Regions from separate parts of the Sphingomonas sandaracina genome, predicted to be linked through region 2. Evidence: riboswitches for the same ligand, from Rfam matches in the RefSeq annotation. Region 2 holds a riboswitch; the other holds the start of a gene.
What was found. Region 2 has a riboswitch for thiamine pyrophosphate ahead of thiC (phosphomethylpyrimidine synthase ThiC). Riboswitches for the same ligand answer to the same signal wherever they lie in the genome.

Region 1 (15,963 bases), on a different contig from region 2:
CGATGTCCAGGCGGTCGCGGGTCGGCTCGAACGTCGCGAGGTCCGCGCGTACCGCGCCGCTGTCGCCCGTCTCCGGCTGGAATGCTATCCGCTCGGGACGACGACGTCGGACTTGAAGACCGTAGACGCGCCCGAGCGCGACGAGATTGTCGTGACCGCCTCGCTTATGAGATCGCCGATGGCCATGATGGCCCCGCCAGCACCTCCACCGCCGCCCCCGCCGCCCCCGCCGGAAGACCTTGGCGATCTGAAACTCTACCGCGTGCCGGAGCCCGTAACGGTCGCCGCGAACCAGATGAAACAGGTCGCGTTATTGAGCAGAAGCCGCGTACCGTTCGAGCGGCGCTATCGCAGCCAGGTGCAGCCGGGCCGGACGATCGCTGAGACGCCGGTCCGGATCGAACTGCGCATGCACAACGAGACAGGCGCCGGGCTTGGCCTGCCGCTACCCTCCGGCTCGACCGCGTTGTACGTCGAGCGCGACGGATCGCGCGGGCTGATCGGTCTCGGCCGGGTCGGCGACACGGCGACGGGGCAGCGCTTCACGCTGTCGGCGGGAACGAGCCCTCGGGTTTATCTGCGTCAGGTCGCCGATCGCAAGGACCACGCAATCGTCACGCTGAGCAACGCCAATCCGTTCCCCGTGACGATCGAGGTCGAACTAGGCAATGCCGGGCAAAAAGCGTTCAAAGCACCGACCGCGACGCTCCGCCGGGTCGACGGCAAGCAGACCTGGATATCGACCGTGCCCGCGAACAGCGTCGCGACGTTAGGCTATGGCTATTGATGCATCCGGCCTGCCAGCCTTGCGCCAACGCCGATAGCCGATCACCGCCAGCACGATCATCGCCGCATAAAGCCCCGCTGTCGGCAACAATCCCTTGAACACGAACATCCCGACGTAAAGAACATCGACCGCGATCCACAGCAGCCAGCTGGCGGCATGACGACGCGCGGTCCAATATTGCGCGACGAGGCTGAAACTGCTCAGCCCCGCATCCATCCACGGCAGCGCCGCATCGGTATAGCGGCTCGTGAACCAGCCGATCGCGATCGCGCCGACGCCACCGGCCGCCAGCCCCGCGGCCACGCGCCTGGGACTGAGCGGCGCAACGACGACCTCTCCCGCATCGTCCTGTCCGTTCGCCCAGGCGATCCAGCCATAGACGATGGCCAGGCCAAACAGCGCCTGAAGGACCATGTCGGCGTACAGCCGCACATCGAGGAACAATTTGAAATACAGCGCGCAGGCGACAAGGCCGACCGGCCAGCACAGCATGCGCCGGGTCGCGGTCAGCCAGATCCCGGCGAAGCTGATGATGACGGCTATGATTTCGAGCAACGTCATTGACCGTGCACCGGCAGGGCGATCCGCTGGAGAAAATCCTGCCCCGCAGCCGACAGAAACCATTTGGCATGGCCGATGAGATAGCCGTCCCACGCCAGCGCGGCAGACGCCGGATCCACGACCACGCTCGTGAAGTAATCGATCTCCGACAAGGCGAATTCCAGATGGACCAGCGGGACCAGGCGGAGGATCGTGGTCAGGTCGGCACAGCTCAGCGCCGCGACCGTGCGATAGCCCGCGAGCAGCGCCTGCGCCGTGGCCGGATTGCCGATCGCGTCGTCCGCCCCCTGCCCCAGTTCGAGCCACCGGACCGCAGTACGCTCGATCGCGGTGGCGATATCGTGGACGGCGCATGTCCGGTCAGCGAGCCCGAAATCGAAGACGGTCTGCACGGTGCCGTCCTCCGCCCATAGCAGATTGGACGGATGCCAGTCGTTGTGCGTCCACAACGGCGGCTGTCCGGCCAGCAGGTCGAACAGGCCGTCTCCCAATTGCGCGAACAGCGGCGCCAGCTGTTGCTGCCATGGCCGCTCCGCCAGAAATGCCGCCAGCGCAGGACGCGCCGTCACATAGTGTTCGGTCGTCGCCATCGGATCGCTTGCCGGAAGGATCGCGAAGCTGGCGACGAGGGGCTGGCGGCACCGCGCCGGCGCGTCGAAGTCGCGCGCCGCCAGATGCACCTTCGCGAGCGCCACCCCCGCGGCATGCGCATGGTCGAGCGACAGGAACGGCGTCCAGGACAGCCGGTCGCGATACGCATCCGCTCCGGCCGCCTTGCGGTGCAGCTCGTACCGCCAGTCACCGATCGCGGTGGCGCTTGCTCCGTCGGTCGCGCGCACGAGGTCCGGCACCGACACGCCGTTCGCCGCCAGATGCGCGGCGAACGCATGTTCCTCGGCCAGTCCCTCAATCGTGCGAAGCCGGTGGTCGTGGCGCTTCAGGAGAAACATGCCGCGCGTCGTCTGTACCAGCGCTGCTGCGGAAAACGGTCGCGGCGAATGCCAGTGCAACGCCGTCAGCTCTCCCGCGATCGAAAAATGGGCCAGTGCCGCCACCGCCTCGTCGACCGTGATCGCGGGCCAGGTCGGCACTTCTAACGCGGTGCCCATTCCGTGAACGAGATGGTTGGCGGGCGGGACCACCGACAGGGCCGAAGCGGACGTCATCTCAGAACGCACGCGACACCGTCGCCATCACCGCCCTGCCGCTGCCGATATAATAGGCGGGCGCGGTGCCTGCGATCACCGTGCCGTTGCGGCCGATCGAGTCCTGCGCGTTGGTGGTGACCGCCTGCACGCCGGCCAGGACATGCGGATCGGTGACGTTGATCGCGTTGACGCGCAGATCGGTGCGCTTGCCGTCGAGCCATTCGGCCAGATGCAGACCGACCGACAGGTCGAGCGTCGCATAGCCCTTGATGCGCTCGTCGTTGACGAAGGTCGCATATTGCCGGCCGAGATATTTCGACGCGACGCTGCCGAAAAACCGGCCGTCGTCATACGTTCCGCCCGCGCCGAACTGGACCGTCGGGCTCGACACCGCGTGCTTGCCCCGGGTTGCGAGAACGTCCCCGCCGACCGGCAGGTCGTCGTCGATCCGTGCATGCAGATACTCGCCCGACACATACAGACTGACGCCTGCGACCGGCCGGTAATCGACCTCGGCATCGACCCCGTACGAGGTTTGCCCGCCGGCATTGAGTGTGCCGTTGATCAGTGCGCCGCCCTGGTTGATGACGGTCGCCAACTGACGATTGCGGAACTTGTAGTGGAAGCCGGTGACCGACGCCGAGAGCCGTTCGCCGATGAACCGATAGCCGAGTTCCTGCGACACCGAATATTCGTTCTTGAGCGCGGTCGTGCCCTGCGTCGCCACGACCCCGCCGAAATAGCTGTTGTAGAGCGTGAACTCGTTGGGTGTGCGGAAGTTGGTGGTGATGTTGGCGAACACCTGCTGGCGATCGTCGATCCGGTAATGGACCGCGGCCCGCGGCAATGCGGCAAAGCTATCGAGCCGCACCGTGTCTTGCGGCCCCGGCAGGTAGTTGCGGCCGTTGCGCAGCACGTCGACGCCCTTGAACCCGGCGTCGATCGTCAGCCGCGGCGTCAGCGCGATGCTGTCGGCGACGAAGAACCCCTTCGTGACGGTAACGGTGCGCTGATTCTCATAGGCGAGCAGGCGACCGTCGGCGGTGCGGATCGCCTTCGCACGATACCCCCAGCGATCGGTCGGCTGCCCGTCCGCATCGATCGACGTGTACGATTGCGTGACACGGTCGGTGCCGTAATCGAACCAGAGCCCGGCTGTCAGCGTATGCACGCCGGTCTTCAGGGTCAGCTTGCTGACGTTGCCGGTCCGCATCTGATCGCCGGTATAATTGCCGAGCACGGTCGCCACGCCGTCGATCGCACCCGGCAGCGAGATCGGCTGCGCCAGCTCTTCGGTCCCGAGGAAATTGCCGGTCGTGGTCAGCTGCGTGCCGTAGGGCGAGTTGCCATAGCCAAACTGGAGATAGGTCGTGGTGTCCAACGCAAGCCGGTCGTTCAGCACCAGATGCACCGGCGCGGAAGCGTAAAGGTTGCGGAACGGCGCGCGGTACAGCCGCCAATAGTTGGTATTCCCCGCCGTATAGCGCTTGTCGTAGTTGAAGCCGCGAGCCTGCGCGTTCCACTCCGCCAGCGTCGGGCTCGGATAGCTCGACGAGTTCGCATCGTTATACGACAGCGCGAGGCTGGCGCGGTTCCCCGCCCCCCATTCCTTGAGGAACTTCGCATCGATATGCTGCCGCGTATCGTAGCCGGCACCCCGCCAATTGTCCGCGCGGGTGTTCGAATAGGACAGGAACGCCTTTACCCCGGCGTTGCCGATCGTGCCGGTGTCGACCCGGACGAACGCACGCCGCGCCGCGTAACTGCCGAGCGACAGATCGACCAGCGCACCGGGGCGGGCCTTCGGATCGTCGAGCGCCAGCGACAACAGCCCGCCGGCACCGCCCAGCGTCGGCGAATCGATATCGACCGCGCCCTGCGCCAGCGTGATCCGCCGCAGATTCTCGGGGTCGGCGAACTGCGACGGATAGGCGTAATAATAGCCGATGTCGTTCTGCGGCGCGCCTTCCATCAGCACGCCGATCTCGTCCTGCCCGAGCCCGCGTACGGTGAGACTCGAACTGGTCGACAGGCCGTACGGGTCGCTCGACGCGACGTTCGCACCCGGCAGCAACGTGACCAGTTGGAATGCGTTGAGCGTCGGCGCCTGCTTGACGATGAAATCGGCGGAAATTGCGCTCTGCGCTTTCGGCGTGCGCTGGTCGGGCAGCAACCCGGCAGGATCGGGCGTGCCGACGACGCGGATCTCGGCCGGCTCGATGGGATCGGAAGCGACCTGCGCGACCGCGGACGACGCGATCATCGCGGCGGACGAAACCACACCGACCAGACCCAGCCGGACGCACCCATGCCGGGACGGCATCGCGGACTTCAAAAACGGAAAACCAGCACCGAAAACGTTCACGTCCACTCCAATCGGAGGGACGACGGGCCAGCCGCAGACCCTCCCTACGCCGGTATAAGCCGGATCAGGTTCAGCGGGTCATGGGCTGCTGCCCACCTCTCAGCCGCGCGTCAGCGGCCCCCCGGGGATAGAAGTCGCTTAGGCTGTTGGTATCCGGCTGGAAAGCGCTATCGCGTCACCGCGGCGGGGCGCGGCCCGCATGGCGGTTGCGCCGGACCATAGGCCGCATACAGCGCAAGCCCGACGGCGTTCCAGATCACGAACCGGACGAGCATGGGGTCGGCAGGCTTGCCAGCAGGTACAGCCAGCCGAGGATCGTCCCGGTGCCGACGACCGCGCCGACCCCGAGCGCGGTCAGGTGCGGCCAATTCGGCGTCTTGGCGAGGCTGTGCTGCGCATTATCGGCAGACCATTCGAACGATTTACGCGGTCCAACAATGCCCATCATCGGCTGTGATCTCTAGTCCCGCCCCGTTGCGAGCTGGAAGCGCAGATCGGTCAGCGTCGACTGAATATGGCTGGTCAGCAACGTCAGCATGCGATCGTCGTCGCGCGCCAGCCATGCGTCGAGCAGCTGGCGATGCTCCAAATGCGCGCGGTGCTCACGCCCCGCCGGCCGCAGGTGCGCGACGACATAACGCTCGGCGAGAATAGCCAGCCGCTCGACCATCTGCGTGGTCAGCAGGCGTCGGCCGGGCCGGACGAGTGCGGTGTGAAACACGCGATTGCGGATCGCGACCTCCGCCAGTCGCTCGCCCGCCGCGCTGTCGAGTTCCTCGAACGCCAGGATGGCAGCGGCGCGATCCGCGTCATCGGCGACCGTCGACGCATAGGCGGCAGCCTGCGGCTCGATGCTCATCCGCAACGCGAAGATGTCGTCGGCCTCGTCCGCCGACATCGGCTGGACCGAATAGCCACGGTTCGCATGGCTGGTCAGCAGGCCCTCCTGCTCGAGCCGGGCCAGTGCCTCGCGCAGCGGAATCTTGCTGACGCCCAGTTCGTTCGCCAGCGCATCCTGGCGGATCGCGGTATGCCCCGCGAGCTTGCCTGTGACGATCTGTTCGCGGACGATCTCGAACACCTGCTCGGACAGGGTGCGGACGACGATACTCATAGACGGAAGGCTCCGGGGACGGGATTGTAGCCCCTGCATAACCCACACTTCATGACAAAGGGCTCATGAAACTTGAACGCCTTCCCAGAACGGGCCGACATCCGCGAACAGCACTAACGGTCGCCGAACGAGGTCTTCACACGGTGAAACGGCGCGTATTGGGCGCCGGGACGGTCAGCCAAGGCTGGAACGTGCGTATTCTCTCAACAACGTGCTCGGAGGCCACACAGCGTCGCTCTCATTATTTCGAGGGTAAGCACTGGCGTGTCTGCAACGCGACACAGTGCGGTGGCTTAAAGTGCGCGTACCGCGGCCAGGATCATGCGGCCGGTCAATCGCGCGGTTTCGTCTTCCGACAATCGCGGGCGCGACAAGGTGCGATGGCCGAGACCGAACATGAAAGCGAGGATCAGTTCCTCCGCCCCCTCGAGCTCGTTCTCCTCGAGTTTCGGATTGGCGACGCACGCCAGTTCGCGGATCATCTGACGAAAGCCGCGACACAGATCCGCGATCGTGTCGGCGACATCGGTATTGCGGTGCGCCTCTGCCATGATCTCGAACGACAACGCTTCGTCGCCCTTCGACAGCGCGCGGCGAGCCAACTCGACGAACCCTTGCTCGATCGACAATCCCTCGAATTTGACCGAGTCGTTCATCGTCTTCAGCTCGGCCATCCTGGCCGTGGCGTCCTCCATCACGATCGCCTGGATCACCGCGTTCTTGCCGGTGAACAGGCGATAGATCTGGCCGACGGAAACACCCGCAGCGACGGCCAGTTCGGACATCGGCGTCTGATGAAACCCTTGGGTCGCAAACAGATGGCGCGCCGCAGCAACGATACGCTGCCGACTCCCCATCTCATGCTGCACTGCACTCAAAATCATGTTCCCAACGCGTTTTTTGGTTGACCGGCCGCTCGCACAATCCTAGCGGGCAAGCAAGCGGAATGAACGTTCATTCCGGTAAACCTATCTGCACGGACGTCGGGATGCTCAACATGCAGCGATTGAACCTCAAGGGATCTGTGGCACTGGCCGCACTTGTCCTGCTGTCGGCTTGCGGCAAGGAGCAGGCCCCGCCGCCACCGCCCACGCCGACCGTCGGCGTCGTTACCGTCGGCGAGGAATCGGTGGTGCTCACCTCCGAGCTTCCCGGCCGTATCGCCGCGGTGGAAACCTCGGAAGTGCGTCCGCAGGTCAGCGGCGTGGTTCGCGATCGCCTGTTCACCGAGGGTGCGATGGTCAGCAAGGGCCAGGTCCTCTACGCGATCGAGGACGCCCCCTACCGCGCGGCACTCGCCAGCGCGCAGGGCCAGCTCGGCGCCGCCCAATCGCAGATCAACGCGACCCGCCTTCAGGCGCAGCGCTATGGCCAACTGGTCGCGCTGAACGCGGTCAGCAAGCAGGAGGCGGACAACGCCACCGCCTCCGCACAACAGGCTCGCGCGAATGTTGCAGCGCAGCAGGCAGCGGTCCAGTCGGCGCGCGTCAACCTCGGCTTCACGCGCATCAAGGCGCCCATTTCGGGCCGCATTGGACGGTCGCTCGTGACCGTCGGCGCGCTGGTCCAGACCGGCCAGACCGACCCGCTCGCGACGATCCAGCGCACCAACACCGTCTATGTCGACGTCGTACAGTCGGCCGCGCAGTTGCTTGATCTCAAGCAGGCGATGGCGACCGGCGGCGTGACGCGCGGCGACGGCAGCGCGCGTGTGCAGCTGATCCTTCCGAACGGCCAGACCTACCCGATCGAGGGTCGTCTCCAGTTCGCCGAAGTCACCGTCGACCAGACCACCGGCGCGGTAACTCTGCGCGCCAGCTTCCCCAACCCCAACGGCCTGTTGCTGCCGGGCATGTACGTCCGTGCGAAGCTGGTCGAGGGCACGCGCGCCCAGGCGATCATGGCGCCCACCGCCGGCATCACGCGCGATCCGCGTGGCGGTGCGACCGCTCTGGTCGTCAACGCACAGAACAAGGTCGAGCAGCGAAACGTTACCACCGACCGCGTGATCGGCGACAAGTGGATCGTCACCAGCGGCCTGAAGCCCGGCGACAAGCTGATCGTCGAGGGTCTGCTCAACCTGCGTCCCGGCGCGACCGTCAAGCCCGCGGCCCCGCAGCAGGTCGCCAAGCCCGCGGGTGGCGCCACCGGTGGTGCCGCAGCGGGTGGAGATCCCGCAGCCGGCAACACGTCCGCGCAGGCCGGGAAGTAACCGCCCATGTCACGCTATTTCATCGATCGGCCCATCTTCGCGTGGGTCATCGCCATCATCCTGATGCTGGCCGGTATCCTCGCGATCCGGTCGCTGCCGATCGCGCAGTTCCCTGAGATCGCCGCCCCCAAGGTGACGGTCGCGACGTCCTATCCGGGCGCCGACGCACAGACGCTCGAGAACACGACGACGCAGATCATCGAGCAGCAGATGAAGGGCATCGACAACCTTCGCTACTTCGCCTCGACCTCGGACGGCTCGGGCAACCTCGCGATCACGCTCACCTTCGAGCAGGGCACCGACCCCGACATCGCGCAGGTCCAGGTGCAGAACAAGCTGCAACAGGCGACGCCGCTCCTGCCGCAGGAAGTGCAGCAGGCCGGTCTTCGCGTGACCAAGGCGACCGCCAACTTCCTGCTCATCATCGCCGCCTATTCGGAAAACGGCGACCACGACCAGGTCGATCTCGGCGACATGATCGCCTCGAAGCTCCAGGATCCGCTCAGCCGCATCAAGGGCGTCGGCGACACGCAGGTGTTCGGCGCGCAATATTCGATGCGGATCTGGGTCGACCCGTTCAAGATGTCGAACCTGGGCGTCACCGTCACCGACATCACCTCCGCGCTGACCGCGCAGAACGCACAGGTCTCGGCCGGTCAGGTCGGCAGTCTCCCGGCGGTGAAGGGTCAGTCGCTCAATGCCACCGTGACCGCACAGTCGCGCCTCCAGACGCCAGAACAGTTCCGCCAGATCATTGTCCGCTCGGCAACCAGCGGCGCGACCGTGCGCCTGTCGGACGTCGCGCGCGTCGAGATGGGTTCGGAAAACTACAGCTTCCAGGCGCGCTACAACGGTAAGCAGGCGGCAGGCTTCGGCGTGAAGCTGGCACCGGGTGCAAACGCGCTCGATACCGTCAAGCTGGTCAAGGCCGAGGTGAACCGGATCGCCAAGCAGTTCCCGCCCGACGTCAAGGTCGCGTTCCCGATCGACAACTCGACGTTCGTGCGGCTGTCGGTCGAGCAGGTCATCCACACGCTGATCGAGGCGATCGTCCTCGTCTTCCTCGTGATGTTCCTGTTCCTCCAGAATTTCCGTGCCACGCTGATCCCGACGATCGCAGTTCCCGTCGTGCTGCTCGGCTCGCTCGCCGTGCTCCAGGTCGCGGGGTTCACGATCAACACGCTGACGCTGTTCGGCATGGTGCTGGCGATCGGCCTGCTCGTAGATGACGCGATCGTCGTCGTCGAGAACGTCGAACGCCTGATCCAAGAGGAAGGGCTTTCCCCCAAGGAAGCCGCCAAAAAGTCGATGGACGAGATCAGCGGCGCGCTGATCGGCATCGGCCTGGTGTTGTCCGCCGTGTTCCTGCCGATGGCGTTCTTCAGCGGCTCGACCGGCGTGATCTTCCGCCAGTTCTCGATCACCATCGTGTCGTCGATGGCGCTTTCGGTGCTAGTCGCGTTGATCCTGACGCCCGCACTCTGCGCGACGATCCTGAAGCCTGCCAAGGAAGGCCATGGCGAGAAGAAGGGCTTCTTCGGCTGGTTCAACCGCACCTTCGACAAGGGCGTCGGTAAATACGGCAACGGCCTGCGCCGCGTCGAGAAGGGCTGGCTGCGCACGATGCTGGTCTATGCCGTGATCGTCGTCGCGATGGCCTTCATCTTCCTGCGCCTGCCGTCGGGCTTCCTCCCCGAGGAAGATCAGGGCGTCATGTTCGCACAGGTTTCGATGCCGTCGGGTACGCCGATGGAGGAGACCGCACGGACGATGGACAAGGTCCGCGATCACTTCCTGATCGACGAGAAGGCCAACACCGCGGGTATCTTCACGATCAGCGGCTTCGGCTTCGTCGGCCAGGGCCAGAATGTCGGCATCGCCTTCATCCAGCTGAAGCCTTGGGAAGATCGCAGCGGCAAGGAGAACAGCGTCGCCGCGGTCGCCGGACGCGCTAACCAGGCGCTCGCCGGGGTCCGTGCCGGCATGGTGATCGGCTTCGTGCCGCCCGCCGTGCAGGAACTGGGCAACGCCAACGGCTTCGACTTCATGCTGAAGGACAATGCCGGCGTCGGTCACGAGAAACTGCTCGAAGCGCGCAACATGCTGCTCGGCATGGCCAGCCAGGACAAGCGCCTGATGCAGGTCCGCCCGAACGGCCTTGAGGATGCGCCACAGCTGAAACTGAACGTCGACCAAGCCACTGCCGGCGCGCTCGGCCTCAGCCAGGCGGACATCAACACCACCGTCAGCACCGCGTTCGGTGGCGCGTACATCAACGACTTCATCGACCGCGGTCGCGTGAAGAAGGTGTTCGTGCAGGCCGACGCACCGTTCCGCACGACGCCGGCCGACCTCGGCAACTTCTACGTCCGCGGCACGACCAGCAACGCGATGGCGCCGTTCTCGTCCTTCTCGACGACGAGCTGGAACTACGGGCCCTCACGACTAGAACGGTACAACGGCGTGGCATCGTTCGAGATCATGGGTTCGCCGGCACCGGGCGTCAGCAGCGGCACCGCGATCAAGGCGATGGAGGAGATGGCGGCCAAGCTGCCCCCCGGCATCGGCTATGAATGGACCGGCCTCAGCTACGAGGAAAACCTGTCGGGTGGCCAGTCGACCACGGTCTATGCGCTGTCGCTGCTGATCGTGTTCCTCTGCCTCGCTGCACTGTACGAGAGCTGGTCGATCCCGATCGCCGTCCTGCTGGTGGTGCCACTCGGCGTCCTCGGCGCGGTCGGTGCGGCGATGATCTTCGGGCTGAACAACGACATCTACCTCCAGGTCGGCCTGATCACGACGATCGGCGTGGCGGCGAAGAACGCGATCCTGATCGTGGAATTCGCCGAGGAAAAGATGGGCGACGGGATGAACGCGGCCGATGCCGCGGTCGAGGCGGCGAAGCTTCGCCTTCGCCCGATCCTGATGACGTCGTTCGCGTTCATCTTCGGCGTGTTGCCGCTCGCATTGTCGAGCGGTGCCGGCGCCGGCGGCCAGAACGCGATCGGCTGGGCGGTGGTCGGCGGCATGCTGTCCGCGACCGTCCTCGCGATCTTCTTCGTGCCGCTGTTCTTCCTGCTCGTGAAGCGCGTCTTCAAGCAGGACAAGGCCGGCTCGGGGCAAGACCGCGATCAGGTCCGCAATGACGACGATAACCGTGACGGCGGCCATGACGATAACCGTCATCCGCCCCACGACCAGCGGCCGCAGGAGGCCTGATCCAGATGTTCGCCCCCATGCTATCACGCAAGACCGCCCTGATGTTCGCCGCTGGGCTCACGCTCGCCGGGTGTAACCTCGCCCCGAAATACGTCCGGCCCGAATTGTCGGTGCCGGTCGCTACACCCGTCGGCCCTGCCTATGCGGCGACCGACGCAGCCGGCGCGATCATGCCTGCGGATACCGCGTGGGAGGCGTTCTTCACCGACGACCGTCTGCGCCGCGTGATCCGCACCGCGCTGGACAATAACCGCGACCTGCGTGTCTCGGTCGCCAACGTCGCCCAGGCCCGCGCGCAATACCGCGTCCAGCGCGCCGACCTGTTCCCGACGCTCGCAGCCAGCGGCGGTGCCACCTATCAGAAGTCGCCGTTCGGCGTGGTCGGTGGTGGTGGAACCGGCGGCGGAACCGGTGGCGGAACCGGCGGCGGCGGATCGGGGGGCGGTACTGGTGGCGGTGCGGTGTCCAGCGGCCGTGCCGACATCTATTCGGCCAATGTCGGCGTCTCGGCTTGGGAAATCGACCTGTTCGGCCGCGTCCGTAACCTGACCCAGTCGCAGCAGGAACAGTATTTCGCCGCAGAAGAAAACCGCAACGCGGCCCAGGTATCGCTGATCGCCGAGATCGCGACGCAGTGGCTGACGATGGCAGCGGACCAGGATCGCCTAAAGATCGCCCGCGATACCGAGCGTGCGTTCGGCCAGACGGTGAAGCTCACGCAGGACCGCTTCCGGATCGGCATCGCTTCCGAACTCGAAGTCCGTCAGGCCAGCACCAGCTACGATCAGGCCCGCTCGGACATCGCCGAGGCGACGACGCTGATCGCGCAGGATCAGAACGCGCTGAACCTGCTCGCCGGCACCACGCTGACCGCCGACATGCTGCCCGCGCGGCTAGAAGAGACCAGCCCGACGCTGGAGAACCTGCCGTCGAACCTGCCGTCCGAGGTTCTGTTGCGCCGCCCGGACATCGCCTCGGCCGAGCATCAGCTGATCGCCGCGAACGCCAATATCGGCGCGGCGCGCGCGGCGTTCTTCCCGAACATCTCGCTGACCGCAGCCTTCGGGACGATCAGCCTCGGCCTGTCGAACCTGTTCGGCAGCGGTACGCAGAACTGGTCGGTCGCGCCGTCGGTCAGCCAGACGCTGTTCGACTTCGGCCGCAACAAGGGCAATCTCCGCTACGCGCAGGCAACGCGCGATGCCGCCGTCGCCACGTACGAGAAGAGCATCCAGACCGGCTTCCGTGAAGTTGCCGACGCGCTGGCGCGGCGCGGCACGATCGGCGCGCAGTTGCAGGCGCAGACGTCGCTGCGCGACAATGCGGCGGGGGCGTTCCGCTTGTCGGACCTTCGCTTCCGCGCGGGCATCGACACGTTCCTGACCACACTCGATTCGCAACGGTCGCTCTACAACGCGCAACAGACCTTGTTAGCCGCGCGGCTGACGCGCGACAGCAACTCGGTCGAACTCTATCGCGCGCTCGGTGGTGGTCTTCGGTCGCAGTCAACGGGCGCGTCGGCCCCGAACCCGCCTGCCCCCCGTAACTGAGCAACCGACCGTCCGACCGGCAACCGACGGGGATCGCGATCGGCAGACGTGCCGGGCCTACTTGCCGGTATGGACGGCGCGCTGATCGAGCACGATCCTCATCGGTCCCTTGGGCGTCACGCCGGTGACGATGGCCCTGCCGACGAAGCCCGTGGCGTCATATGTGCCCGTGCGCGCGATCGCCAACGGTTTGCCGCTTTTTTGCGGGCACGTCAGCGCCTGAACATAGTGACCGTCGGCGACGCGCTGACCATCGACCCGGCATTGCGCCTTCGGATCCGGCACGAGCAGCGCGTCGATCCCCACCCCGCTCGCAACGCGCTTCCGCTCGGCCTTGGACTTGCCGCGCATCATCCGCACGATGAAACCGGGAACGCCGGGAAGCGAAAGCTCGACGACGGTGGACGTGATATCCCAGCGCTCCGCCGCGACCGTCGGTAGATCAGCGGCGGCGGCGGGAGATGCGAGGAGAAGCGCGACGGCTGCGTATTTGATCATGGTTTCGCTTACCCGGCGCTGGGGCTGTCCACCAGACCGCTGTGATCGATCGAGGTTTCGCCGCATCGCCCGACACTTGGTGCGTGCGAGCACGCATTCCCTCGTCGGCGCCGCACGACGATCGACGGCCGCGCGGACGCCGATCACAGCCGGTGCGTCAACGCGAGATGGATGATCCGGATGATGACGAGGCCCGCAGCAACAACCAGGTAAAGTCGCAGGGTGCCGAGCCACAGCTTCTCGCCGCGCGCCAAGGCGGCGGGCGCAAGCGCGTCCAGCGGCGGCATCCGCCAATCGGCCCTGCCGCGCCGGTCGATCGTCTCTCCGCTCGCGCGCGATCCGAACCGGAGCGCCGTCCAGCCGACCAGTGCAAGTGTCGAACCGCCGCCGAGAATCCACAGCATGGCCGTGGCACCGAGATCGGGGAACAGCACGGAGGCGGTGAGGATCACGGACAGCAGCACGAGCACGGTGATCACCGCACCCGTAAAGAAATTGAGCCAGCGGCCGTTTCGCCATGGCCCGAGTACCGCCTCGTCGTTGCAGAGCAGCAGCAGGAACACGGTCGCGCTGGGCAAAAGGACGCCGGCGAGAGATTGCACCGCATTGGTCAGCAGGCCGAGCGGCGTTCCGGGCAGCAACACCAGCGCCGCAGCGATAGCGATCAACCCGGCGAACACGAGGTAAAAGGCAATCGATTCCTTCGGTGAGCGGTGCAGCGAGTGGCGGATGCCGAACGTGTCGCCGATCGCGTAGGCCGTGCTGAGCGACACCGCGGAGGCGCCGATGACCGATGCGTCGATCAGCGCGATGGCGAACAACACCCCCATCAACCGGCCCGAATGCACCTGGATCCCGCGCGCGACCGCCCCCGCGTCGGTAAAATTGCCGAACCCGGCAGTCCCTGAGAACGCCACGGCGGTGAACGCCATCATCGCGACCGCGCCAACGATCACCACGGCGATGCCGACCCACAGATCGATCCGGCTATAGGCCATGAACCGCGGCCCGATGCGCTTGTCGACCAGATAGCTCTGCTGGAAGAACAATTGCCAGGGCGCGACCGTGGTGCCGACGATCGCGATGATCAGCAACATCACGTCCGCCAGTTTCCCGCCCGCGGGCAGCCCGGGGACGAAGAAGTCGTGCGCGACCTGCCCCATCGGCGGGTGGAGAGTGACCGCGATCGGGACGAGCAGCAGCGAGCCGAACACCAGCACCATCATCGAGCGCTCGAACCGCCGGAAGCTGCCGGTGCTGGCGACCGCGATGATCAGCAGCGCCGCGACGATGACGCCGGCGACCTTGGGTACGCCCAGATAATCAAGCCCGAACGTGATGCCGATGAACTCGGTGACGATCGTCAGGGCATTGAGCAGGAACAGGTCGACGACGCTGAACGCCCCCCAGAAGCGGCCGAAGCGCTGGAAGATCAGCCGGGCATGCCCGACCCCGGTTACCGCGCCTAGCCGCAGCACCATTTCCTGGTTCACGTAGAGGACGGGGACGAGCAACAGCAGCGTCCAGAGCAGCGACGTGCCGTAGTTCTGGCCGGCTTGGGTGTAGGTTCCGAAGGCACCCGCATCGTTGTCGCCGACCATGACGATCAGGCCGGGTCCGATGATCGCGGCCAGCGTCAGCAGTCGACGACGCCACCCCTGCCGCGCGCCGGTGTCGTGTTCGGCGATCGCACCGAAGGCGCCGATGATGTCGCCCTTGTGCGCGTCGTCCAGATGGGCGGTCTCCGGATGAGAGCTGTCGAGATGAGCGCTGTCGAGATAAGCGGGCACGCGTGTTTCGCGCGCACCGCCGCGGCCGGTCGGGGCCAAGGCATGCTGAATCATGGCACGAACTCCGCGTGCGGTAGGGGCTAGAATGCGGATGGAACGGGCGGCGCTCAGGCCGCCACGGTTCGCCCTTTCGTACCCGCCACAGGCCGAACGGCGGCAAGACGAATGCGTCGGCTCAATGGCTCGACACGGATGACATCGGTGTGTCGTTCGACATGCGGTACAAACAGGGTCACGGCGACCTCCTGGGTTCGGGGCTTTGGCTCCGGTCCGGGACGTCGGCGTCTACACTCAGGCGGTGCGCGCAAACTCCCTGACCGGTTCACGTCCCGCGATGCGATTCAGCGGAGCAAAGCTCCTACTGTCGCTCTCGCTGGACATGGCGGTAGATCGGGCGTTCATCATGGTCCTTCGTATGGCGCGTAGATGCGCCATTGAATCGAGTCGCCGGGGCTGCCAACGACAGGGCGCTCATACCCCTCGAGGGTATAGGGTCAAGCTGGAATGTGGAGCAGGCATGAGTCACGTCGAAAAAGAGAAGAAGAAGCTGCTCAACCGCCTCAAGCGGATGCGCGGTCAGATCGAGGCGATCGAGCGCGCGGTGGAGGAGGACCGCGAGTGCGCGCGCGTGCTGCAACAGGCGACTGCATGCCGCGGCGCGCTGGACGGCTTTATCGCCGAAGTGATCGAGGATCACATTCGCGAGCACCTGATCGATC
Region 2 (15,963 bases):
GCGCGCTGGAGTTGCGCGAGGCGGTTTGAAGCCCTCTCCGTCATCCTGACGAAAGTCAGGATCCAGAGCCACGAGTGGCGGCGTCCGTGATCCTGGATCCTGACTTTCGTCAGGATGACGGGTGTTGGACTGGATGCAGTTACTCGATCACCCAGGGCTCACCGGCTTCCGGCGTCTGGAAGCGGTTCGCGGGAATATGTTCGCGGATCAGCGCCGCGCGGAGATGCTTCGGCGGTTCGTCGATCGTCTCCGACGTCAGTTCGAACGTGCCCCAGTGGACGCCGATCGCATAGGCTGCGCCAAGTTGTTCGAACGCGGTCACCGCCTGGTCCGGGCCGATATGGTTGTCGGTCTCGTGCCCTTCGAAATGATACGCGCCGATCGGGAGGATCGCGAGGCGGACCGGTCCTGCGCGGCGGGCCTCGATCGCCCAGCGCATGTCACCCGGCCCTGTGTCGCCGGCGAAATACAGGTTGCCGCCGGGCAACGTCACGGTGAAGCCTGCCCATAAGGTCCGGTCGCGATCGCCGGGATCGTATTCGCTCCAATGGTGCGCGCGGTCGACGATTACGTCGATGCCGGGACGTAGCGTCACCCGCCCGCCCCAATCGCGGGCGACCGCGCGAACGCCGCTGCGGGCGAGGATTTGGTCGTTGCCGAGGCCGGTGACGATCATCGGCTTGTCGCGGTGCCAGAGCCGGCGCATCGCGGTCATGTCGAGATGGTCGCGGTGATCGTGGCTGAGCAGGATCAGGTCGATCTTCGGCAGGTCCGCCAAGCCCACGCCGGGTTCGCGGACGCGCTTCACGCCGAGGAACTGGACCGGCGACGAACGCTGCTGCCACATCGGATCGGTGAGGATGTTGAGCCCCTGCGTCTGCACCAGCACGGTCGAATGGCCGATCCAGGTAACCCGCATCGCCTGCCCCTCGACCCGCGCTGGCGGACGCGACGGGGTGACCGGTACTTCCGGCCAGGTCCGGTAGGGCGGCTTAACGAGGTTGCGAAGCAGCGCGACCGGGCCCTGCTTCTGCTCGCCGGTGCTGCCCTGCACGCCGTCCGGGTTGAAGAAGCGCTGTCCGTTGAAATGGTCGCTCGACGGAATGCTCCTCATCGACGGCGTCGCGCAGGCCGACAGCAGCGCGAGCATCAGGAGCGAGAGGTAGCGATCGAGGGGTAAGGCCATGGCGCGCTTACGAATATGTCACCCGATCATCAGGGTCCAGTCACGCGCGGGGTGCCACAGCGACAGGCATGGACGATGATTTCGAAGTGCGCGGGTTGCATGAGCAGCTGTCGGAGGAACGCGCCGCCAAGGGAGAGGCGTTTGACCAGCGGATCGCGTTGTTCACAGCGATCCTGGCGACGCTGGCGGCGGTCACCAGCTTTCTCGGCGGGCATACGCAGAACGAGGCGCTGCTGCACAAGAACGAGGCGGTGCTGATCAAGGCGCAGGCGTCGGATGCATGGGGCTATTACCAGGCGGAGGATCTGAAGCGGCATATCGCGCAGATGGAGGTCGACCTCGCACCGCCCGGATCCGATGCGAGACAGATGGCGACGCACCGGGCCGATATCGCGCGGTACAAGGCGCGCGGGACGGCGTTGAAGCGGGAGGCGGAGACGCTCGATCGGCGCTCGGCGGCGGCGGATAGGGAATCGGACGAGGCGCTGCGGCCGCATACGAAGCTGGCGCTGGCAGTGACCGCGATCCAGGTGGCGATCGCGCTGGCCTCGATCACCGCGCTGACCGGGCGGCGGTGGTTGCTCTGGGTTGCGGGGGCGGCTGCGCTGGTGGGGGCGGTGTTGGCGGGGATGGCGTGGTTCTGACGGCCGCCCCCAATACCCCGTCATCTGGGCTCGACCCAGGGTCCAGAGCCACCTTCGCTGCGCGCTGTAACTCTGGATTCCAGCGTTCGCTGGAATGACGGAACGGGTCAGATGTCCTGGACCAGGCGGCCGTACAGGTCGGGGCGGCGGTCGCGGAAGAAGCCGAACGCGGCGCGGTGGCGCTTGACGATGTCGAGGTCGATCGTCGCGGTGATCACGCCCTCGTCGTCGCGGCCTAGCTCCGCCAGGATGTCGCCGCGCTCGTCGGCGATGAAGCTGGTGCCGTAGAAGGTCTGGCCGTGCTCGACGCCGACGCGGTTTGCCGCCACGATCGGGACTACGTTGCTGACGGCGTGGCCGACCATGGCGCGGCGCCAGAGCCGGGCGGTGTCGAGCGAGGTGTCGTGCGGCTCGCTGCCGATCGCGGTCGGGTAGAACAGGATTTCGGCACCCATCAGCATCATCGCGCGCGCGGTTTCCGGGTACCATTGGTCCCAGCAGACGCCGACGCCGAGCGTCGTCCGCCCGGCGTCCGACGCATGCGGCCAGACCTTGAAGCCGGTATTGCCGGGGCGGAAGTAGAACTTCTCCTCATAGCCGGGGCCGTCGGGGATGTGGCTCTTGCGGTAGACGCCCTGGATGTTGCCGTCGGGGCCGATCATGGCGAGGCTGTTGTAATGATGCGGGCCGTCCGCCTCGAAGAAGCTGGTCGGGATGGTGACCTTGAGCGCCTCAGCGAGCGCCTGCATCGCGAGCACCGCCTTGTGCTCGCCCACGGGTGCGGCGTTGGCGAAGAGCCCCTCGTCCTCGACGCGGCAGAAATACTCGCCCTCGAACAGCTCGGGCGGCAGGATCACCTGCGCGCCCTTCGCGGCGGCCTCGTGGACGAGGCGCGACACGTTGGCGATGTTGCGGTCGATGTTGGGCGTGAAGCCCAGCTGCAGCGCGGCGACGGTTATCTCGGTCATAGGCGGCGCATATAATGAGGGGGAACGCGATGTGCGAGCCTTTCGCTTCGCATCGAGACCCGGTCAGTCGCTGTTCCCCCGCGGGGGCGGGGGTCCAGGGTTACGGGCGTTGCCCTGCGAGATCCTGGGCCCCCGCTTCCGCGGGGGAACAAGAGGGGTGATTGACACCCGGCTTGCCGGTCCGACATGGCGCGCAGCATGACACCCCCTTCCCTCCCCCCAAGCTGGCAGTCGCTCGCTGCCGAGTTCGAGGCGCCGTACATGCGGGCGCTCGATGCGTTTCTGGAGGCCGAGCAAGCGAACGGCGCTCGGGTGTTTCCGGAGGAGGCGGATCGGTTTCGGGCGCTGGAGCTGACGCCGCTCGATCAGGTGCGGGTCGTGATCCTGGGGCAGGATCCGTATCACGGCGAGGGGCAGGCGCATGGGCTGAGCTTCTCGGTCCGCCAAGGCGTGCGGACACCGCCTAGCCTGGTGAATATCTACAAGGAGCTGGAGGCGGATCTCGGGATCCCGCGGGCATCTCATGGCATGCTCGATCATTGGGCGGCGCAAGGCGTGCTGTTGCTCAATGCAGTGCTGAGCGTGCGGATGGGGGAAGCTGCGTCGCACCAGAAGCGCGGGTGGGAGCGGTTTACCGATGCGGTGATCGCGGCGGTGAACGCGCAGGACAAACCGGTCGTGTTCCTGCTGTGGGGGGCGTATGCGCAGAGGAAGGCGGCGTTCGTCGACGATATCGCGAAGGGTGGGCGGCATCTGGTGATCCAGTCGGCGCACCCGTCGCCGTTGGCGGCGCGGACCGGGTTCTTCGGATCGCGGCCTTTCAGCCGGGCCAACGCCTTTCTCGAAACCCATGGGCGCGCGCCGATCGACTGGGCGCTGCCGGAGACTGACCGATGAGCGACGAATATGTGTACGACGAGGCGACCGGCGAGTGGGTCGCTGGCGGTGCGGCGACCTCGGTGGCGGCGGATGACGGCGCGGTCGTGGTGCGGGACTCGGTCGGCAACGTGCTCGCGGACGGCGACCAGGTGACGCTGATCAAGGACCTGACCGTCAAGGGTGCGGGGCAGACCTTGAAGCGCGGCACGCTGATCAAGTCGATCCGGCTGACCGGCGACGCGCAGGAGATCGACTGCCGGTACGAGGGGATCAAGGGGCTGGTGCTGCGCGCGGAGTTCGTGCGGAAGCGGTAGCTTGGGAGACGGCCGGCGCCAAAGGTCACGATAAAGTTACGCTCGGAAACGGCGCCGTCCGCGACCTTCATGGTCATCCTCACCTTCGTCTTCGGCGCGGACCCTTTCCGGATATTTCGGCGGGATCGTCGCCTTGGCCGCCGCAAGCTGTGCCTCGAACGTCGGGCCGAGCGGCGAGGGCTGGACCGGCGTGGGACGCCGCTTTGGTACGGGTTCGGCACGGATATCTGCGACTTCGAGCGCCATCGCCAGCGCCTCGGGGGCCATCAGGCGGTGCGGTTCGACGGCCATCGGCGGCGCGAGCGCGGCGAGCGTGGTCTCGACCGGCGGTACCGGGATGGACGCCGGCGCAGGCGACTGGCCGGGGGTGCGATAGCGATCCGGTTGGTGCGCGCGCAGGAGGAACATCAACAGGCGATCGTTGAAGCGGACGCGCTGGCCGACGCGGTTGCCTTCGCGGTCGAACACCGGCTCGGGCGATCCGTTGATCGCGCGGTCGAAGGCGAGATCGACCAGCCGCAGCGACGCGGTCTGCACCGCCGCATTCCATGCCGCCGCGAACGCCGCGCCATCGGCCGCGCGGCGCAGGCGATAACACGAGGTCGCCGACATGTTCACCTCGATCGCGGCCTGCGTGACCGAGCCGGTATCCGCCAGCACGCCGATGAACGCCTGCTGCGTCGCGACCGTCCAGCCATCGTGCCGCACCTTCCGGCGGACCGGCACCCAGTCGTAGTCGGCGAGATCGAAGTCCTCGACCACCGGCGCCTCCTGGACCTCGACCGCGGTTCCGGCCTGGGCCGCGATCACGGTCAGGGCGTTTGCCGAGTCGGGTGCGAGAACGGGCGCGATGTCAAGCATGACGTCGAGCGGCGGGTGCGCGGTGCGCGTGGGTTTGGTCTCCATCCGCGAAACCGATCAGGGCGCGGGCGTGTAGGACAGCGATATGGTGGCGTGTTGGACTTTTTGCCCTGCGGGTGTGCCGCTGGGGCATCCATCTTTGGAGGCATACTAAGACCACTTTGCACGGATGTATAAAGTGACGGCAGCACTTTTCACGAAACACGGTTTTCGTTGAAAGTGGCCGCTGCACTTTGTAGATCCGTTGCATGGACCGCAACGGCTTCAACGATCGCGCGACCGGACAGCTTGTGCCTACGGTCGGCGGTCGCAAGGCGTTCGTCGCCGCGCCGCTGCCGCCCACGATACTCGACATAGGTCGCTTCCTGCCTGAACTCACGCGGGCGACGCAAGCAGTGGGAGAACTCAAGGGGATCGGGCGATCGGTCGCCAATCCGCTGTTGCTGATCCGGCCGCTTCAACGGCGCGAGGCGGTGTCCTCGTCCAGCATGGAGGGGACCTATACAACGCTCACCGACCTGTTCCTGTTCGAGGCGGGCGCGGCAGAAGCGGCGACGCGCGGCGATAACCGCGAGGTACTCAACTATGTTCGCGCTCTGGAAGGCGCGATCGACGGACTCGCCACGCTGCCGATCTCGTCGCGATTGATTCGCGACGCGCACCGCACGCTGTTGACCGGCGTCGCACGCAATCGCGGGGCAACGGTCGAAGCCGGCGAGTTGAAGCGCGACCAGAACTGGATCGGCGGATCGGGCCGGATCGACACCGCACGGTTCATTCCCGCGCCTCCGACAGAAACGCCGCGCGTGCTCGATACCTTGATGACGTTCGTTAATCGTGAGGAACGTCCGTCGCCGTTGATCGATGCCGCGCTGGCGCATTACCAGTTCGAGGCGATCCACCCGTTTGCCGATGGCAACGGGCGGGTCGGCCGCATGCTAATTACGCTGATGCTGATCGACAACGGCACGTTGCCGCAGCCCCTGCTCTACATGAGCCCGTATCTGGAACGGCACAAGGATCGCTATATCGACCTGATGTACGCGGTGTCGCGCGACGGCGCGTGGGAAGACTGGATCGCGTTCTTTCTCGAAGCCGTCGCGGAATCGGCGGAAGAGACGATTGCGGTGGTCGAACGTTTGCAGGACTTGCAGCGCGAGTATCGCGAACGCTTTCAGACGGCACGGCGATCGGCGCTGATGTTGCGGATCATCGATCTGGCGTTCGAACGCCCCGTGCGGTCGATCTCTGATTTCGCGGAAGCGCTGGGAGTTACGTATGGAGGCGCGGCGAACAACCTGAACGAGTTGATCGCGCAGGGTGTCGCGGAGGAGGTGGAGGGGAGTTACCCGAAGCTTATTCGGTTTCCGGGTGTGTTGGCGGCGTTGCAGGTCGGGTAAGGCGAGGATCGTTTCACGCGTCACGATCCGGTTGCGGCAACTCGACTGGTAGAGCTTGTCTCGAGCGTGGTTCGGTCAGCGGACTATGCTAAAAGTCGCCCGTCGCGACCTGAAATCGTGGCGGGTGTAAGAATTATCGCCGTCGACTTGTACTGTATCGAGTGGAGCGCGACAGCGTGAATATGGTGCGGGGTCGCGTATAGATCGCAATATTCCGTCACAACTTTAATAATCTAGCTCCGAATATCTAACATAATAAGTTCCAATATTTCTATTGTCGACTGATCAGGATTTCCATTAAAACTGCGGACAGCATCCAAACTACGCTGAACCGCTCCAAAAAGTTGATCCCACTCTACGTTTGAAAGAGCGTTATTCGCCATATTTTGCAGAGCTAGCGCAGCATGATAAAATACAAATGGCTGCTCTACGGAAAATCGCTCGGCTAGCCAATCTATGTCACACGCATTTGGGTTCATCTGCATCATTGCAATAGCAGCCAACCTGCTTCCTGGTGATCCGGATCCCTTATAGTTGTCGATGTGTCCAACCAGCGTAGGTGCAAGCGCCCTCATTCGTACTATGACTCGCGTCATCGCTTGAGTACGATCGCTACCCGCCGGCATAGAGCGACGAATCGAGTCATACTCAAGACATAGGCGGTCGAGCTGCTTCGCAAGATCTAAATCGCTATCCGCTTCGAGAGCTATCTTAGCGGCTATTTCTATCTGCCGTGACGTTACAGTGCCTTTTTCATTTTCTTTTACCGCGTCTGCGACGCGATCCAACTCGGCCTCGATGCCCGCAATCTTCATTTTGCGTACACGATCCATAAACGATGGGATTCTTTTGGCAGCAAATCTCAGCTCATTTCTAAATAAGAAGCCAAGCGTGAAGATGGCGAGCGGCCACGCGATAGCCCCAAGGAGAGTGCCTATGGCCGTGATTAGCTTTGCGGCACTCTCCATGGTTGCTTCCTATCACTCAGCCGGCAGGTAAATTTCGCTCCCCTTTTCGCGGAATTTCTCGCTCATGTCTGCCATGCCTTTTTCGGCTTCGGCGTGGGAGCCTTTGGCGAAGATCGCGCGGTTGGTGTCGGTCTGGTCGATATCCGCCGCCAAGAACGTATCCGCCGGCGCGTTCTGCTTCGCTGCGAAGTCCCGGACTTCCTGCGTGATCTTCATCGAGCAGAATTTTGGGCCGCACATGCTGCAGAAGTGTGCGCTCTTGGCGCCTTCGGCTGGCAACGTCTGGTCGTGGTATTGCTCGGCGGTGTCGGGGTCGAGGGAGAGGTTGAACTGGTCTCTCCAGCGGAATTCGAAGCGCGCGCGGCTCAGCGCGTCGTCGCGCATCTGGGCGGCGGGGTGGCCTTTGGCGAGGTCGGCGGCGTGGGCGGCTAGTTTGTAGGTTACTACGCCGACCTTGACGTCGTCGCGGTCGGGGAGGCCTAGATGCTCTTTCGGCGTGACGTAGCAGAGCATTGCGGTGCCGTACCAGCCGATCATCGCGGCGCCGATGCCGCTGGTGATGTGGTCGTAGCCGGGGGCTATGTCCGTCGTGAGCGGCCCCAGCGTGTAGAAGGGTGCTTCGCCGCAGACCTCGAGTTGCTTGTCCATGTTCTCCTTGATCTTGTGCATCGGCACGTGGCCGGGGCCTTCGATCATGACCTGGACGTCGCTCTTCCACGCGCGGTGGGTGAGTTCGCCGAGCGTGTAGAGTTCGCTGAACTGCGCTTCGTCGTTGGCGTCGGCGATGCTGCCGGGGCGCAGGCCGTCGCCGAGGCTGTAGGCGATGTCGTACGCCTTCATGATCTCGGTGATCTCGTCGAAGCGCTCGTAGAGGAAGCTCTCCTTGTGGTGGCTGAGGCACCATTTCGCCATGATCGAACCGCCGCGCGAGACGATGCCGGTGACGCGTTTGGCGGTCATCGGGATGTAGGCGAGGCGGACGCCGGCGTGGATCGTGAAGTAATCGACGCCCTGCTCGGCCTGCTCGATCAGCGTGTCGCGGAAGATCTCCCAGGTGAGGTCCTCGGCGACGCCGCCGACCTTTTCGAGCGCCTGGTAGATCGGCACGGTGCCGATCGGGACGGGCGAATTGCGCAGGATCCATTCGCGGGTGTCGTGGATGTTGCGGCCGGTGCTGAGGTCCATCACCGTGTCTGCGCCCCAGCGGATCGACCAGACGAGCTTGTCGACTTCGGCGGCGACGTTGGAGGCTACCGCGGAGTTGCCGATGTTGGCGTTGATCTTGACGAGGAAGTTGCGGCCGATCGCCATCGGTTCGGATTCGGGGTGGTTGATGTTGTTGGGGATGATCGCGCGGCCGCGGGCGATCTCGTCGCGGACGAATTCGGGGGTTACGAAGTCGGGGATCTGTGCGCCGAAGGATTCGCCGTCGCGAACGTAGTCTTTGAGCATGGCGCGGCCGAGGTTTTCTCGGGTGGCGACGTATTCCATTTCGGGGGTGATGATGCCGCGGCGGGCGTAGTGCATCTGGCTGACGTTGGCGCCGGCGCGCGCGCGGAGGGGGCGCTGGATGGTGGCGGGGAACTGGGGGACTCCACCGGAACGGTCCGGGCCAAGCTGGCCGTTGTCTTCGGGGCGGAGTTCGCGGGCTTCGTAGGGTTCCACGTCGCCTCTGGCTTCGATCCAGGCGCGGCGGAGTTGGGGGAGGCCGGCGTTGATGTCGATTTGCGCGCGGGGGTCGGTGTAGGGGCCGCTGGTGTCGTAGACGCGTAACGGGGGTTCGCTGCACGACGGGTCTAGGACGATCTCGCGCATGGCGACGCGGACGTCTGGGCTGGTCGGGACCGCTACGTGGATTTTGCGCGAGCCTCGAATCGGGCCTGTGGTTACGCCGATGTCGGTCTTGGATTGCGTATCGATGGCCATGCGCTTGCTCCTACGGGTCTCGGAGCAAGGCTTGCGGTTCTGTGGCGACCGCTCCCTCCCTCCGCCGGTATCAACCGGATCAGGTTCAGCGGGTCGAAGGCTCCTGCCTTCCTCTCAAGCGCGGATTAGCGCTCCCCCGGGGTGGGGTGAGCATACGCGGCTGGGGGTGGGGTGCAATGGGGAATTTGGGGGCTCGGCGTGTGCGAAGCTTGGTGATTATTGCGCGCTCGATAAGGCACCACCCCGGCGAAGGCCGGGGCCCAATTGGAGGACGGCGGTAACGGAGGGCAGTTCTTCGTTGTATCCACCTCGCCAATTGGGCCCCGGCCTTCGCCGGGGTGGTGCTTCGGTTCGGGGTTGGGGCTCTCTAACAAGAAAGGCCGCTGCCCTGGTTGGGGCAACGGCCTTTTTTCAAGGTGGCAGAGCCAAGCTTGCTCCGTCATGCCGGGCTTGTTCCGGCATCCAGCGTGCCGCGCAATCGAGGGTGTCGAGTTTGCGGCGCGGTGGACCCCGGAACTAGTCCGGGGTGACGGAGTGGTTGGTTACGTCTTGCTTCAGAAGCGGAAAGAAACGGTTCCGCGCAGCGAGTGCCAGCGGAAGTTCTCGTCGCTGCGGCGGAAGGTGGTGCCGCTGGTGTTGGGGGCGAGGACGAACGGGTTGTTCGCCAGCAGGACCGGGCTGCCGGCAATCGCGGTGCCGGCGGTGACGAGGACGCGGGCGTCGTCGTCCTTGTACTGGTGATAGGTGTATTCCATGCCGATCGAGATGTTCCGGGTCAGCTTCTGCTCGATGCCGCCACCGCCGACATAGCCCCAGCGCTTGTTCGAGCCGGTGGCGGCGAAGGCGTTGGCGGTGTTGGTGGTGAAGAACAGGTTGTCGATCTTGGCATAGCCGGCGCCGCCGGTGGCGTAGAACAGCGTGTTGCGGGCGGCGAGACCGGCGCGGGCGCGGACCGAGCCTTCCCACTTCAGCTTGCGCGCCATCGTGTAGCTAGCAGGCGTGGTCGAGAAGGCGGCGACGCTGTCGGTGATGTCGGACTTGCCGAATTCGCCGACCAGGCCGACCACGAACGGGCCGCTCTGCACGTCGAAGCCTGCGCGGCCATAGTACGACCAGCCATCATCGTCGTTGCGGCAACCGTACGCCGGGACCGCGGTGCGGGCGGAGCCGTTGCAGAAGCCCGGCGAGAAGGCGTTGGCGCCGGTGATCGTGTTGACGCTGTCGCTGAAATTGCCGTCGCCGTTGCGATCGAACAGGATCGACGAGCCGACGTCGTTGCTCTGCACGTCATAGCCGCCGGCCGCGCCGATATAGACGCCCGAGAACGGCTTGCTGTCGGTGGTCATGTCCTGCGCGGCGGCCGGAACGGCGAAAATGCCCGCGGTCGCGAGACCGGCGAGCATCGTGAGCTTCGTGAAATGTGTCATGGTTCGTTCCCCAAACGAGAGGCCGCGGCGCCCTGAATGTGCGCCGCGACCCGGATTTTCCTGTTTTAGTTCGTGACGACGATCACGCGTTGGCGCCGCTCGTCCGCAGTGAATCGAGGCGGTTGTTGGTCCCGTTGGGGAAGAAGCCCCCGCCGATCCTTGCGGTGTTGGTCAGGTAGACGATGTTGTGCACCTGCGCGACCGAGCGGCTATAGGCCAGACCGTTGACGTCGGTGGGCACGATGTTCGAGATCGTCGGATCCGAACCGGTGATGCCCTGATCGATATCGCTCGCACCATCCAGGCTGTCGCGCGCATTGCTGATCTGGTTCGCAGCGGTGATGAGCGACGGCATCGGGTTCGGCGTCTGCAGCCCCTTGCGGTACAGGATCGTGCGGATCAGGCCCGCATGATAGGCCTCGGCGGCAAGGATGCCGGCGGCTGCCTCGAGATAGGTCTTGTTGGCGATCAGCGGTGCCGCGCCCTTGTAGGCCGAAACACCGACGTCCTCGAAGATGTACGCGCCGAGCAGGAAGCTGTTGTCGTCGGCATAGGGGTTGAACACACCCGTTGCACCGATGACGCCGGCCGCGCGGGCGGCCGAGGTGAAGGCACCCGGCGCGGCTGCCGTGCCGACCGAGATGTCGATCGCAGGCTGGGCGACGGCGGCGGTGCCGAGGGCCGAGCGCAGAAACGCGACGTGGGCGACTTCGTCGATCGCGATCTCGCGGGCATATTCGCGGACGACGGCATCCTGGAACGGTACCTGAGCGCCGCCGGTGACCGCACCCTGCGTACCGGTGCCGGTGAGCAGGCTGGCGTTGAGGCCGACGCCGAACGCCGCGACCGCGTAGAACTGCGCTTCGAGATATTCGAGGTTCAGTGCGACATTGAGCACGTCGGCATCGCTGAGCGTCGCGGCCGGCGTCGGTCCCGGCGTCGGGGTCGGTGCGAGATCGGCATCGTCGTTGCCGCAGGCCGCGAGCAGGCTCGCGCCACCGATGGCGAGGGCCGAGCCGCCGGCGAAGCGAAGGAAGCCGCGGCGTTCGTTGCGGCGGGCGGCAATCGCGTCGAATATCTCGAGCTTGGTATTGAGATCGGTCATTGGGTTAATCCCCTGAATAGCGAAGATGAGCGTTGGGCCGGACTGAAGCGATCAGGCTGCCGCAGTGCTCGTCTTGATGTTGCCGGCCATGCCGTTCGGGAAGAACCCGCCGGCCGATGCCGCACCGCTGTTGAGATAGACGATGTTGAGCACCTGACTCACCGAGCGGCTGTAGGCCACGCCGTTGCTGTCGAGCGGGACGATGTTCGACACGGTCACCGCGGCCTGCGTGGTGGCGAGGTTGATCGGCGTCGCGCTGTACGACGAGATGCCCTGGTCGAGATCGTTGGCGCCGAAGATCGTCGTGTTGGCGCCACCGCCGTCGAGGCTGTCGCGGGCCCGCGAGATGGCATCCGCGGACGTGCGGAGCGACGGCGTCGCGATGCCCTTGCCGTACAGAGTCGTGCGGACGATCGCGGCGTGATACGCCTCGACCGCGAGCAGGCCGGCTGCAGCCTCGAGAAACGTCTTGCTGGTCAGCAGCGGGGCGGCACCCTTGTACGCGGTCACGCCGACGTCTTCGAAGATGAACGCGCCGAGCAGGAACGCTTCGTCCGTTGCGTAGGGATCGAACGCGGTGCCGGCGGGGACGAGTCCTGCGGCCTGCGCTGCGGTCGAAAAGGCGCTGGTCGGCGAGACGCTGACGTCGATCACCGGCTGCGCGACGGCGGAGGTGCCGAGCGCGGCGCGCAGGAACTTGACGTGCGCGATCTCGTCCTGGGCGATCTCACGGGCATATTGCGCGACGATCGGATCGGTGAAATTGACCTGGCGGCCACCGCGGACGGCACCCTGCGTGCCGGTGCCGGACAACAGGCTGTTGTCGAGGCCGGTGCCGTAGGCGGCATAGGAGTAGAATTGCGCCTCGAGATATTCGAGGTTGAGCGCGAAGTTCAGGACGTCGGCGTCGGTGACGGCCTGGGCCGCCGCGGCGCTGGACATCGACAGCGCGGTCGCACCGGCCGCGGTGATCGCAGCGGCGCCGAGCGCATTCTTGAAAAAATCACGACGCTCGCTGCGCCGTTCCACTCGCGCATCGAGGGCTTCGATCAGGTGCACGCTCTCGGTCATATCAGGGTCCTCCCCTTGTTGTTGCAGACGTCGGAGTTATTGAAACAATCGAACAATCCGGACCGATGAGAGTAACACCCTGTCGCCAAGGCCCGACTCGTAACGCGCTCTATTGCGGGCAGAAATCTGCCGTCCAAATCGAGTAACGGACGCACCGGGGAAATGGACGCAGCATTAACGGTCACGCCGTGAAATAAATCTGGGCGGTGGTGTGGGGTGCGGTGGGGCTGCGGCGGGGTGGTCTTGCGGGGGCGCCATGGGGCGTGAGTCGCGGCGGTTTGGCGGGCGCTTTATGCCTGGCGTTGCTGAAGAGCCACTAGTGGATAGCGAGCTCTGCCCCCCTCCCCTTCAGGGGAGGGGACGGGGGTGGGGCGTTGCCACACGGACCGCGTTCGCGTGGAACTGCCCCACCCCAACCCCTCCCCTGAAGGGGAGGGGCTTTTGGGTTGGACCTTCTGGACGCCGCTTGGGCCGCCATGTGCAGGAATGCGTAGCGGTTCCCGCCCTCGCAATCCTCCCCCCTTTTGCGGGGGAGGATCGATAGGTCTTCGGTTTGGCTTCAGTTTGCCCGGTAAGAGATCGGGCCGGCCTCAGATCAGAAGGTGTAGGTCAGGCCGATCGCGCCGAGCCACTGGTCGGCGTCGCCGACGTCGGCGACGATCGGGCTGTCCTTGTACTTGCCGACCATGCGTCCGTAGAGCACGCCCGCGCCGACGCCGAGGCCGTGGCGGAGATCGCCCGACAGGCTCTGCACGACGAACAGCGAGGCGTTGACGCGACGGAAGCCGGCGTCGTTGACGTCGTAGGTCCGCAGCCCGCTGGCGAGCGAGCCGATCGGTGTCACCGCCGCATAGGTGCGGCCGAAGCCCTTGCCGGCATAGTCCGCGGCGAGGCCGAGCGAGACGAGCGTACGCACCGACAGCGGCGTGGTGTAGTTCACCTGCGGCGTGATGACATAGCTGTCGTACGTGCCCGACACGTCGTGGACATAGGCGACGCGTGCGGTGAGCGTGTCGTAGTCGCTGGTGATCACCCCGGTCCGGGCGATGCCGACATAGCCGCCGATCTCATAGGCCGTGTCGATCTTGCCGAGTGCGCGAACCTGGCGGTTGTCGATATCGCCGGTGCGATCGCGGCGCAGGCCGCCGATGACGCCGACTTCGTAATTGATGCCGACTTCGCCGGTGTTCGGGATCAGGTTGAAGTAGAGCTGCGTGCCACGCAGGAAGAAGTCATGGCCGCGCACCGTGCCGACGAAAGCACCGGCGGGGGTGAAGGAATTGCTGTCCGCGCCCTCGTAATCGGGCATCGATACGACGCCGAGCGCGACCGTGACGCGGTTGTTGTCTTTGGGATCGGTGATCGTCGGCGACGGGTTCGGATCGGTCTGCGCTAGCGCCGGCGTGGCGGTGGCGAGTACCGCGATTGCGGCAGACAGGAATAGGTTGAATGCGCGCAAGGACGTGCTCCGGACAAAAAGGTTCCACGGCGGAACGCGGTGAAACCGATTTCGGTCCGTTACGATCGGTCAGAAGATGTAACGCATTTTCACCTGTTGCATATCGGCATCACCAGCCAGCTTGAACTCGGCCGCGGAAAAATGCGGTGGCCCGAACCGGACGGCGGCATTGCGCGAGAAACCATAGCCCTCGCGCGGGATGCCGGCGATCGTATCGAGCTTCGAATTGTTGTTCTCGTCGTGAATGAGCGCGAGCGCATAGGCGCGCTGCGGCAGGCCGGGGAAACTGATCGCGTGGACGCTTGCCGGGATCGACCGGGTCAGCGCGTCGGCATCGTCGACACAGGCGGGAAAATTCTTCGGATCGGCGGTCAGGCAGACCCGGATCATGCCCTTGGACGAGCGGAGATTGTCGACTTCGACGTCGAGCCGCGTGACGGGTGCCGTCGCGGCCAGCATCATCCATAGCGCACCGATGCCGGCCGCGCCGCCCAGCCGCCGCGACATCGCGTTCCATGCGGTCCGGGTGACGGGGGGTGTCGCAGAGCCGATCCCAGGTTCGGAAGTGATGGCCATGTTTGCACCCGTATCGTTCATGATGTCGCCGATGGCGTCCGACCTTCATCGGCCGCGCGCCCCATTGCTCCTCGTCACATGAACCGCGGGAAAACCTGCCGCATCATATGATCGCCATGGCCCATACCCGTCGCATACGGCTTCACCAAATTGCGTGCGCCGACATGGATCGGAATTGCGAGGACCAGTAGCGGAAGTATCACAGCGGTCGGTGCTCGGATCGGGTGGCTGTGCGTCGGATGGGGGGTCGGGATCTGGGCCGAGATCGAGATCGGATCGGTGCTGGCCTTGCACGGTCCGGGAGATTCCGCCGGTGCGGCGATAGCCCCTATGCAGTGCGCGGAAACGTGATAGCCTCCCCGTTCAGAGCAGGATGACCTGCCGATCGGAGAGTGATGCATGGCAGACCAGAACGCACGCGGGGACCCGGGCCAGGATAGGGGCCAGAATACGGACCAGGATTCCGGCAAGGCCCACAAGGATCACAAGGGACTGATATACGCGATCACCGGCAGCATCCTGGCGCTGGGGATCATGATGATGGCGTTCTACGACCGGGCGGGCGATCCGATGCCGATCGCGTCGGTGCAGCAGCCGGTCGTCACCGCACAGCAATAACCGCGGGATTTGCGGGAGGCGCGGCGCGGTCGAAGATCAGGATCGGCGCGTCGCGGTAGATGCCGGTCGTGCGCAGTCGGTAGCCGAAGCGGTCCGCCAGCCGGATCGACGCGGCGTTGGCGGGATCGATGATGCAGGTCGTCGCGGGGATGCGCGCGTCGGTCCACGCCAGGATCGCGGCGAGGGCTTCGGAAGCATAGCCCTGGCCTTGCGCGGCCCCGGCGAGGGTCCAGCCGATCTCCGGGCTGAGGCCTGAGGCGGCGTCGATCGACGGCACGATCGCGCGGCGGGCTTCGATCAAGCCGAGTTCGCCGATCAGGCGGCCGGTGGCGTCGCGGGCGATCCAGCTGCCGTAACCGAACAGGGTCCATTGGCCGATCGAGCGGAGGAGGCGGATCCAGACGTCCTCACGCGACCGCGGCTGGCCGCCGATCATCGTGTAGACGCGGGGGTCGGTCCACATTTCGGCGCAGTCCTCGAGGTCGGCGGCGGTGTGGCCGGTCAGGGTCAGGCGGGCGGTGGTTAGCGTGGGGGCGGATGCGGGCTGGGGCATTCATACTG

Region 1: another riboswitch for thiamine pyrophosphate. It lies ahead of U1707_RS15400 (TonB-dependent receptor); the one in region 2 lies ahead of thiC (phosphomethylpyrimidine synthase ThiC).

Annotation. Positions count from the first base shown of each region.
Region 1 covers NZ_JAXOJK010000005.1:126,832-142,794, forward strand. The annotation lists gene U1707_RS15385 (DUF4139 domain-containing protein) at 1-787, shown strand, start outside; gene pnuC (nicotinamide riboside transporter PnuC) at 770-1,348, opposite strand; gene U1707_RS15395 (phosphotransferase enzyme family protein) at 1,345-2,514, opposite strand; gene U1707_RS15400 (TonB-dependent receptor) at 2,516-4,759, opposite strand; TPP riboswitch at 4,886-4,995, opposite strand; gene U1707_RS15405 (hypothetical protein) at 5,118-5,309, opposite strand; gene U1707_RS15410 (GntR family transcriptional regulator) at 5,322-5,975, opposite strand; gene U1707_RS15415 (TetR/AcrR family transcriptional regulator) at 6,269-6,859, opposite strand; gene U1707_RS15420 (efflux RND transporter periplasmic adaptor subunit) at 6,973-8,187, shown strand; gene U1707_RS15425 (efflux RND transporter permease subunit) at 8,194-11,406, shown strand; gene U1707_RS15430 (efflux transporter outer membrane subunit) at 11,412-12,956, shown strand; gene U1707_RS15435 (DUF3617 domain-containing protein) at 13,014-13,454, opposite strand; gene U1707_RS15440 (NRAMP family divalent metal transporter) at 13,598-15,298, opposite strand; gene U1707_RS15445 (metal/formaldehyde-sensitive transcriptional repressor) at 15,762-15,963, shown strand, end outside.
Region 2 covers NZ_JAXOJK010000003.1:197,693-213,655, forward strand. The annotation lists gene U1707_RS10345 (uracil-DNA glycosylase) at 1-29, shown strand, start outside; gene U1707_RS10350 (MBL fold metallo-hydrolase) at 140-1,186, opposite strand; gene U1707_RS10355 (DUF4337 domain-containing protein) at 1,255-1,830, shown strand; gene aguB (N-carbamoylputrescine amidase) at 1,938-2,798, opposite strand; gene ung (uracil-DNA glycosylase) at 2,997-3,695, shown strand; gene U1707_RS10370 (alkylphosphonate utilization protein) at 3,692-3,991, shown strand; gene U1707_RS10375 (hypothetical protein) at 4,028-4,897, opposite strand; gene U1707_RS10380 (Fic family protein) at 5,101-6,252, shown strand; gene U1707_RS10385 (hypothetical protein) at 6,486-7,220, opposite strand; gene thiC (phosphomethylpyrimidine synthase ThiC) at 7,233-9,146, opposite strand; TPP riboswitch at 9,186-9,295, opposite strand; gene U1707_RS10395 (outer membrane protein) at 9,701-10,573, opposite strand; gene U1707_RS10400 (ferritin-like domain-containing protein) at 10,656-11,678, opposite strand; gene U1707_RS10405 (ferritin-like domain-containing protein) at 11,730-12,749, opposite strand; gene U1707_RS10410 (MipA/OmpV family protein) at 13,345-14,208, opposite strand; gene U1707_RS10415 (DUF2141 domain-containing protein) at 14,278-14,784, opposite strand; gene U1707_RS10420 (hypothetical protein) at 15,184-15,402, shown strand; gene U1707_RS10425 (GNAT family N-acetyltransferase) at 15,386-15,955, opposite strand.